3 regions of the Colwellia aquaemaris genome follow, and region 2 is predicted to be linked to each of the others. Evidence: riboswitches for the same ligand, from Rfam matches in the RefSeq annotation. Region 2 holds a riboswitch; each other region holds the start of a gene.
The links. Region 2 has a riboswitch for cobalamin ahead of AC27HL_RS07140 (hypothetical protein). Riboswitches for the same ligand answer to the same signal wherever they lie in the genome.
Positions count from the first base shown of each region.

Region 1: it holds a riboswitch for cobalamin, as region 2 does, so the genes downstream of both, bluB (5,6-dimethylbenzimidazole synthase) here and AC27HL_RS07140 (hypothetical protein) in region 2, are expected to answer to the same signal.
Region 3: it holds a riboswitch for cobalamin, as region 2 does, so the genes downstream of both, AC27HL_RS18550 (ABC transporter ATP-binding protein) here and AC27HL_RS07140 (hypothetical protein) in region 2, are expected to answer to the same signal.

Region 1 is NZ_BAAJLV010000003.1:3,655-6,940, reverse strand. It holds gene AC27HL_RS09610 (S8 family serine peptidase) at 1-1,444, shown strand, start outside; cobalamin riboswitch at 1,595-1,812, shown strand; gene bluB (5,6-dimethylbenzimidazole synthase) at 1,852-2,631, shown strand; gene AC27HL_RS09600 (GGDEF domain-containing protein) at 2,669-3,286, opposite strand, start outside.
Region 2 is NZ_BAAJLV010000002.1:188,040-191,325, reverse strand. It holds gene AC27HL_RS07145 (cobyrinic acid a,c-diamide synthase CobB) at 1-1,321, opposite strand, end outside; gene AC27HL_RS07140 (hypothetical protein) at 1,327-1,932, opposite strand; cobalamin riboswitch at 2,105-2,290, opposite strand; gene AC27HL_RS07135 (histidine phosphatase family protein) at 2,494-3,084, shown strand; gene AC27HL_RS07130 (cobalamin biosynthesis protein CobD/CbiB) at 3,144-3,286, shown strand, end outside.
Region 3 is NZ_BAAJLV010000011.1:5,714-8,999, forward strand. It holds gene AC27HL_RS18545 (FecCD family ABC transporter permease) at 1-827, opposite strand, end outside; gene AC27HL_RS18550 (ABC transporter ATP-binding protein) at 827-1,669, opposite strand; cobalamin riboswitch at 1,919-2,066, opposite strand; gene AC27HL_RS18555 (M13 family metallopeptidase) at 2,207-3,286, opposite strand, start outside.

The DNA of each region.
Region 1 (3,286 bases), on a different contig from region 2:
GGCGGTAGGTGCACTTGACCAAGGTCGCCAACATGCTGAGTTCTCTCAGTACACACCTCAAGTTGAAATTTCAGCACCAGGTGAAGCAATTCTATCAACAGTTGCTGGTGATGGTCGTTTAGGCTATATCACTTTAGGTTCAACAACTTACGGTAACGATGAAGTTGTACCACAAACTCACTACATTCAAAGTGGTGGTAGCTTTACTGTTAGTAACGTAGACAGCTCTGCAAATGGTGTATTAGCCGCTTGTACTATTTCAGGAAGCAGCTATAGCTGTTCAAACGTTTCAGGAAACATTTGTTTAGCTGAACGTAATGATAACCAAAAAGGTAGCAACTACCCTGAAATTAATCCAGCTAAAGCGTGTGCCGATGCCGGTGCATCAGGTGTTATTGTTTATAGTAATAGCGCTCGTCCAGGCCTACAAAACCCATTTTTAGTAGATGCTAACTCTGACGTAACAGTGCCAACTGTTTCTGTAAACCGTGAACTAGGTTTGCAACTTATGGGACAACTAGGTACGAATGCTAATTTAAATGTTGTTGGTGGCCAAGATTACGCATACTACAACGGTACTTCAATGGCGACTCCACATGTAGCTGGTGTTGCGGCATTAGTATGGAGCAACAACCCAGATTGTACCGCGACTCAAGTTCGTAACGCATTAAAATCTACAGCAATTGACTTAGATGTAGCAGGTCGTGATGACAAAACAGGTTACGGTTTAGTGCAAGCAAAAGCTGCATCTGATGCACTTGCAGCAAGTTGTAGTACAGTAACTCCACCACCTGCAGGTGGCAATGTATTAGAAAATGGTGTTGCTAAAACAAATTTGGCTGGTGCTAAATCTGAAGAGTTAAGCTTTACGATGGAAGTTCCTGCTGGAGCAACTGGCCTGAGCTTCGATATGGCAGGTGGCACAGGTGATGCTGACCTTTATGTTAAGTTTGGTTCAGCCCCAACAACATCAAGTTATGATTGTCGTCCATACAAAGGTGGTAATACAGAGTCTTGTCCAATTGCTACTGCACAAGCTGGAACATATCATGTGAAAGTGATTGGTTACTCAGCATTTACTGGCGTTAACCTAACAGGTAGTTATACTGAAGGTTCAACTGGCGGTGGCGGCGGAGCTACTGGTGGCAGCGCTTCAGTAACTGACATTAGTGTTGCTCGTCGTGCATGGACTTATTACACAATTGACGTACCAGCAGGTATGGCGACTCTTGATTTCAACATGAGTGGTGGCACAGGTGATGCTGATATGTACATTCGTCGAGGAGCACAACCAACATCATCAACTTACGACTGTCGTCCGTATAAAAGTGGTAATACAGAGTCATGTCCGTTTACTAACCCTGCTGCAGATACATGGCATATCGGTATCTACGGCTATCAAGCTGCAAGTGGTGTAAGCTTAGACGTAACATATAACCCATAGAGTTAAGCTAGATTCCCAACTAGTGTTGTAATTAGGGGAAGTACTAAAGTACTTCCCCTTTTTTTGTCTCCTTCAAAATCCTACTTCACGTAACTAAGCACTAAACAACTACAACTTTATTCTGTGTAAACACTTCTACCTTTGCTATAGTGCTGCAAACTACTTTTAGGTGCTTGACTCTCAATCTTTAGCGTCAAGAGAATAGGGAAATTGGTGAAACTCCAATACGTGCCCAACGCTGTAATGACATTTATGCTTGTTCATAAGCCACTGGTAATTTTTACTGGGAAGGCATCAAGCAGCTTTGTATCTATTGCCCGATACAATAATGTTTTAGTCAGAAGACCTGCCTAATAGTCAACTCCAAGCGAAAGGCCGATCGCTTTAAATCCATCAAGGGGAATATTTTGGATTTAACAAAACAAGATGCAACTAAAAAACATAGCAATAGCACTCAATCACAGCACTGCTTTAGTGCAGCAGATCAACAGGGACTCTATAAAGCAATATTTAATCGCCGTGACGTACGTGGTCAATTTTTACCAAAAGCGATCCCTAATGAGACACTAAGTAGAATAATTTATGCCGCACACCATGCGCCTTCTGTTGGCTTTATGCAGCCATGGGATTTTATTATTATTCAATCTCATGATGTTAAAAAGCAAATTCATCAAAGCTTTGCACAGGCACATAATGAAGCAGAAACTATGTTTGAACCTAGCAAACAACAAACATATAAAAACTTAAAGCTTGAGGGAATAATAGAATCGCCAATTAATATCTGTATTACCTGTGATCGAGAAAGAACAGGAAAAACAGTTATTGGACGAACACATATGAAAGAAATGGATTTATATAGTTCGGTTTGCGCTGTGCAAAACTTTTGGCTTGCAGCAAGAGCTGAAGGCGTCGGTGTTGGCTGGGTGTCTATTTTGCATCATGAGGCATTAAAAAGTACCCTTGCCTTACCAGACAACGTCGTTCCAATAGCGTACTTATGCTTAGGCTATGTTAGCCACTTTAAAGATAAACCTGAGTTAGAGTCGGCAAATTGGCTAGCAAGAAGTCCGGTTGAAGATTTAGTTAGTTTTGACTCTTATGGAAAGAAGGCGGAAACCAAAGAACAATCATCATTGGTTTCGCAACTGCAAGCTGACAAGCGTTTTCCTAGCTTATTTAAGCTATAAAACTGTACCTAAATCATACCAGTAAATATAAAAGCGTTTACAAACAAACGCTTTTATTTCTACCCGTATTTTTTGCTTGATATAAAGCGATATCCGCTTGTTCAAATAATGCCGTCCAATTCAATTCATCTTGTCGCTCAGCAATTCCAATAGACACTGATATTTTGGGTAAATACGCTTTAGAGTCTCGTTGCATTAATTTTAGAGACGCTATAGAAAGCCTTATTTTTTCGGCTATTTCATGTGCTTGTGTCATGGTTTTATTAACCATCACCACCACGAACTCTTCACCACCAAATCTCACAGCAATATCTTTATCTGAAATGGTTGTTTTAATGACTTTAGCAATACGCTGAATCACTTTATCGCCGATAAAGTGGCCAAATTGATCATTAATGTTCTTAAAATGGTCAATATCAATGGCCAAGGTCGAATGTACTTCCTCTATATCCAACTCTTGCAATTTCACATCACAGCCACGTCGATTAAACAGTCCGGTCAAAGAATCAACAATGGCTTCATGCCGTGCAGCTTCAAGCTTAGCTTTCAAAAAACTAACCTCGCCACAAGCGTGGGTTAATTCCAAAGACAGATCATTGTGCTGTTGCTGAGAAGTGGTAATGCTACTCATCAAAAATGCTACAATGTTTTGCAT
Region 2 (3,286 bases):
TTGGGTGGTGCGTTGTTAGGCAAATAGGCTCAAGAGCAATTTCCGCGCAAGAATAATGAAAACTATGGCCACGCATAATGTTGTTAGACGTCGTAACGTTATGGTCTTCAGGACTAATTTCATGGTCAGTATTGTTTTTATCAAGCGGAGATAAATCAACCCATTGTGAGCCAATTGCAGCGAGCTTTTTCTGCATTTCCGCCTTGCCAGGAATAAGGCCAAGCATTGCCATTTGTTGCCCTGACATATCAGTTAGCTGCTCAAGTAAATACAACATACCGCCACATTCGGCAATTATTGGTTTATTGCTAGCAGCAAAGTCTTTCACGTCACTTAAAAACGTCACATTATTCATTAACTTTTCTGCGTACAGCTCTGGATAACCGCCCGGAATATATAAGATATCCCCTTCAGGTAAATGAGCGTCATTCAATGCTGAACAATAGGTTATTTCTGCGCCAGCTTGTTCCAAAAAGGCAATATTGGCAGCATAAATAAAGCTAAAGGCATTATCGCGAACTATAATGACTCGGGTTCCCACCAAGGCACGATGGATAAAGTCTGCTTGGCTGTTATTTTCAACCGCAAAAAACTCTACTTGTTTAGGTAATTCGGTCAAGCCAGTTTTAGCGATATGACTCGCTGCCTGATCTAGCTGGCTATCAATATCCGCTAATTCTTGCGCTTGCACTAAACCTAAATGACGTTCAGGCAAAGTGACACTGTCATCCTTTGGTAAGCGCCCGTAGAAACGAAACTCTTCTGGCAAGCTGCTACTCAATAACTCTGCATGGCGATCGGTATTAACGCGATTAGCAATCACACCAGAAAACGGTAAATCTTCTCGTAGCTTAGCAAGTCCAAAGGTCACGGCAGCGAATGTTTGTGCCATAGCTTTTGCATCAATAACGCCAAGTACCGGAATATTAAAGTATTGGGCTAAGTCAGCACTACTGGGCGTACCGTCAAATAAGCCCATCACACCTTCAATAAGAATAAGATCAGATTCTAAAGCCGCACGATAAAGCAATTCTTGGCAGCCCTTTTCACCCACTAACCATAAATCTAACTGATAAACCAATTCACCACTGGCTTGGCGCAAAATCATAGGGTCAATAAAGTCAGGGCCAACTTTAAACACCGTCACTTTACGACCTTGGTTGCGATGATATCGCGCAAGCGCGGCGGTTACTGTGGTTTTTCCTGAGCCTGAATGCGGCGCTGCCACAATTAAGGCGGAACACTTAGTACCGCTGCCGGTTTCATGTTCAGGCTTTTGCTGAAAAGCGGCTGTCGCTTTCACTGTTTCTGACTGACTCATTGCCATTACACCTTATCTTGTGACGATTTGGCTAAGCCTTTATCAGTTAAGAAACGGCTAATGGTGAAATCAATCACTATCGCAGAAATCACATAAAATACTGGATTAGAAATAGAGCGGAAATAATATTTATCAACACGCGTTGCGTATTCAGCCCATGATAATTCTGGGAATTTTCCTGACAAAGCATAGTAACTGCCATTGGAAATGAAAAAAGCAATTGAGCTAGCTACAAACAAGCCTAAAGCAACTTTAATAATATTGTTTTGCCAGGCACTTTGCTGCCAATGAGGTTTAGTATAAAAGCCAGCAGCAAACATAACCCCGTAACTTAATACTAATGCTGGGTAAGAAGTGGTAATACAATCGCCGAATTGTCCACGAAAATACGATGAGGCAAGATCAATCACTAAAGTTAAGGTATAGAAAAACCAAAACGCTTTCATATTACGTAAATACATACCAGCTAAGAAAAATATCGCGATTGAAGCGCTAGGTAAGTGGTTTAAGCTGGCAAAATGATGAGTGCGAGTTGCCAACATTAGCAAAGTTAAGACTGCAAATATTGCAAAAAGTAAGCTAATTGGCGTTTTTTGGTTGACTGATTTCATAACATTCCCGTATGCGAAATAAATTTTCACGGTGTTAGAAATCAAAGTTGGTAAACGGTATCGCTGCGTAATAAATCATTGAGGTGCTAAAATAACGCGATTAACACATCAAGCAAGCATAGAAAGTAGCTTAGGCCGTAAACTGTTCTCTGAATGACCGCCCACCGCAGTTGTCGAGTATTTGCTTTAGGCCGGTCTCCGGACTCCTGTTCATCGCATTTGCAACACCTTCCCATATTTGTCAATACAGTGGTTTTGTTGCTGCTCACAGTTACCGTTGCGGGGGCAGTACTGGTTTCTCACCAGTTTCACGTTTCACCTTTAATTAGCTATTTCCACGTAAAATAAAAATAGATAAATCAAAGACACCTAAATCAGCGCCGATAATACGTGATGAGTGAGTTTTATTCAATGAAAAGCAAATTATTAGCACTAAAGAACTAACCACAAAGCGTCAGCCCTGATATTTACATTGAACCAAAGAATTGATTTGGTTATTCTGCGCTTCACTTAAACGCCCGTTTTGCTCAGAGCTTAGCGCAACCAAAATAAGAACCATTAATGACGACTCGCTTTTTTTTAGCTCGACACGGGCAAACACTGTGGAACCAAACACAGAGATTTCAAGGCCAGCTCGACAGCGAATTAACCGAACAAGGCAAAATTCAAGCGGCTAATATCGCCTTATCGTTACAAAACGAAAATATCGACCGCATTATTTCTTCATCATTAGGGCGTGCAGTTAAAACCGCTACTATCTGCCAAAATCGTTTAAATGTTCCTGTTGAAACTCACACCGGCTTGGCTGAACGCAACTTAGGAAAATGGCAAGGACAAAACGTAGCAACCTTTAGCCAAGATGAGGATTATCATGAGTTATTGCATCAGTTTACCCAGCTCAAACCTGCAGATGGCGAAAGCGCTGTCGACTGTGGCTCTCGGGTATACCAAGCATTAGAAAACCTTGCCGAAAAATACTCAAATAAAAACTTACTGGTGATATTTCATGGTGAAGCATTACGCTGTTTTTTAGCTAAGTTAGGCGTTAGCTCTAACAATAACGCATATGAGCTATTCGACAATGGCTGCTTGTTTACTTTAAGCTATCAGCAGCAATGCTTTCACCTTGAGAATCAGCAGGTCTCCAAATAAATATGAAAAATAGCCATTTAATTTTCATCATCATTCAGTGCTAGGTTTTGGCAATAGCAATGGATAGTCATTTAATTAGCGAAGTTATTGAAAAAATACTGATATTAGCACCTGAATTTTCACTTGCTATTACCCTGTCGCTTGCGCTTATTCTCGATAAACTACTTGGTGAAGCAAAACGTTTTCATTACTTAGTGGCTTT
Region 3 (3,286 bases), on a different contig from region 2:
CCCACTAATTGCCTTACAATATGTGGGATCATTAAACCAACAAAGCCAATACCACCACAATAGGCAACTATAGTTGCGGTAACGGCTGCGCATAAGGCTAATAAGATCAGCCGTAATTTATCAACGTTCACACCTAGGCTGGCGGCACTTTCATCGCCTAGCAGCAGGGCGTCTATATGTCGATGCAATGCGAAAATACTAATTATGGTGATAAACACCATGGCACTTATTAGGTAAAAATGAAACATTTCAACACGAGTTAAGCTACCCATTAACCAAAAAATAACGCGATTCGTGGCGAAAGGGTCACCAAGATAAAGAATAAAATGACTAATGGAGCCGAGCATAAATGAAACGGCAACGCCAGTTAGTAATAAATGGTTCATATTTCGCAGCAGTGTTGCGATACCAAAAACAATAACAACAGAGAATAAAGCGCCAAGAAAAGCGGCTAACGGTAACGCTAACATTTGTTCGTCTGACAACAAGAGTGTCGCAATTGTAGCCCCTAAACCGGCACCTGAAATAATGCCAAATAGGTAAGGATCTGCTAATGGGTTTCGAGTAACATTTTGCAAAATAGCGCCAGCGCAAGCCAAGCCCATTCCGGCAACTAAGCCCACTAATACTCGAGGTACACGAATTTGCCAAATCACCATGTCGTGCATAGGTGTCGCGCATTGGCTTATTACGCATTGCGCAATATCAAAGCTAGTAATTTGGGCAGGGCCAAAGGTAATGGCGGAGATAACCGAGAATATTGTGATCACCAATAAACTGCTAAATACCCAAGTGCTTTTACCTTTTACTACGGCAATTAAATTCATTAGTTTTTACCTATTAGCTTGCTTGCACTGGTTTTGACATCAGGATAAAAATGTACTCGAGGCACTGTACTACTAGTTGCACTCGTCTCGTTTTCATTTGTTGGTGCATGATAGGCGTAATCACGATAGCAAGGTAAGCCAAATACTTCGCTGAGTGTCGTTGGGTTTAAGGCATTGTCAACCTTGTCATTACATACCAGTTTCCCGTTATTGAGTAACAGCAAACGTGTGCAATATTGAGCGGCGAGGTTTAGATCATGAATGGTCATGATCACGGTTATTTTCAGTGCTTTCACTAACTGTAATATTTGATGTTGATAAAATATGTCTAAGTGGTTTGTTGGCTCATCTAACACCAGTATTTGAGCTTTTTGCACTAAGGCTTTAGCGATAAGAACACGCTGTTGCTCGCCACCGGATAGCGTATTGAAATATTTGTTTTCACTGGTTGCTAAGCCAACTTTCTCTAAGGCTAGCAAAATTTCTTTTTTATCAAGGTCGGTATCGCGGGCAAATAAAGCCTTATAGGGCAAAAGCCCCATACGCACTACGTCATAAACTTTTAAGTCAAATATTGGTGGTGACTTTTGTACAACCAGTGCGAAAATTTGCGCAAGATGATGAGGTTTATATTGCTTTATACTTTTATTTTTTAAGTTTATGTTGCCTTGCCAATTATTAGATTGATTAAGTAGACACTTTAACAGTGAAGTTTTACCTGCGCCGTTTGGGCCGATAATACCAAGAATATCGCCTTGCTTAACGTTGAATGAAATATCACTTAAAATTGCTTGATTGCCAACAGACCAAGAAACCGACTGCAGTGTTAATAGGTTTGTCATAATGTTCAGCTTAACTTTCTAAAAAGTATTTTAGTGCTAACACCAGTTTGGCTCTGATAATAAAAAACTGTTTTTAAAAGCGTCATTTTCTGCGATGTGCCTCAATTCAAATCAAATATTTGAATATGTTTCACTTATAGTGATTATATCTACAGAGAAGGAATTAAAGGTACGCGCGCCACAGTAGGCTGTGATGTTAGTAACTCTCGTGTATTCCCGCACGGCGTTAATCTACTAAGTATGTGTTAGTTGTGTTTGATACTAGGTGTCCTGACTTATAACTTAATTTTTCTACTTAAGTTACTTACAGTTGCGGGTACAGTCACGGATTTAAACCGTGTTCCCTATAAATCAGCGTTAAACCGTTTTGATAATAGCTGAAAGTATCATTTTATATTCGCTAGATTTTACGTGTATGTGCTTTGCTTTACAATGAAAACCAATAAGCTAGCTGGTCGCGAGATCAAATAAAGATTAAAAAAGGAGCCATAAGGCTCCCTTTGTATAAAGTTATAACGGTAAATTTAATTATATCAACTACCAAATTTTTACACGTTTTTCAGGTGCAATATACATAGCGTCACCTTCTTTTACGTCAAATGCTTCATAGAATTCAGGCATGTTAGATAATGAACCTAGTGCGCGGAATTCACCCGGAGAATGTGGGTCTGTTGCCACGCGGTTACGTAATGATTTTTCAACCATCTTGCCACGCCATACTTGTGCATAACCCATAAAGAAACGTTGATCACCGGTTAAACCGTCAATCACTTCAGCTTCTTTCCCATTTAATGATGCCTTATATGCTTTGTAGGCAATAGTAACACCAGATAAGTCACCAATATTTTCGCCTAAGGTTAGTTCACCGTTAACATTTAAGTCATCAAATACTGCATAGTTACTATATTGCTCAACGAGATTATCAGTGCGTACTTTAAAGGCAGCTAAATCTTCGTCAGTCCACCAGTTACGTAAGTTACCTTCGCCGTCATATTTACTACCTTGGTCGTCAAAACCGTGTCCCATTTCATGACCAATTACCGCGCCAATGCCACCGTAGTTTACAGCGTCATCAGCATTTAGGTTGAAAAATGGTGGTTGCAAAATCGCGGCTGGAAATACAATTTCATTTTTAGTTGGGTTGTAATAAGCATTCACTGTTTGCGGCGTCATACCCCATTCTTGTCGATCGATTGGGCCACCAAGCTTAGCAACTTCTTTTTGGTGAGAAACTTCACCTGAACGCATTATATTACCAACTAAGTCGTCACTTTTTATTGCTAATTTAGAGTAATCTTCCCACTTATTCGGGTAACCAATTTTAGGATCAAAGCTTGCTAGTTTAACCTGCGCTGCTTTTTTGGTTTCATCAGACATCCACTCTAATTCATCAATACTTGCGCCATAAGCACCACGTAAATTTTCTACTAGCTGTGTCATACGAGTTTTAGCTTCTGGTTTAAAGTGACGGCCAACGTATACTTTACCAATTACTTCACCTAAGTTACGGTTTACAATCGACACACCGCGTTTCCACATTGGACGCTGTTCTTTACGGCCACTTAATTGTTTTGAATAGAAATCAAAATTTTCATTATCTAAATCGGTTGTTAATGA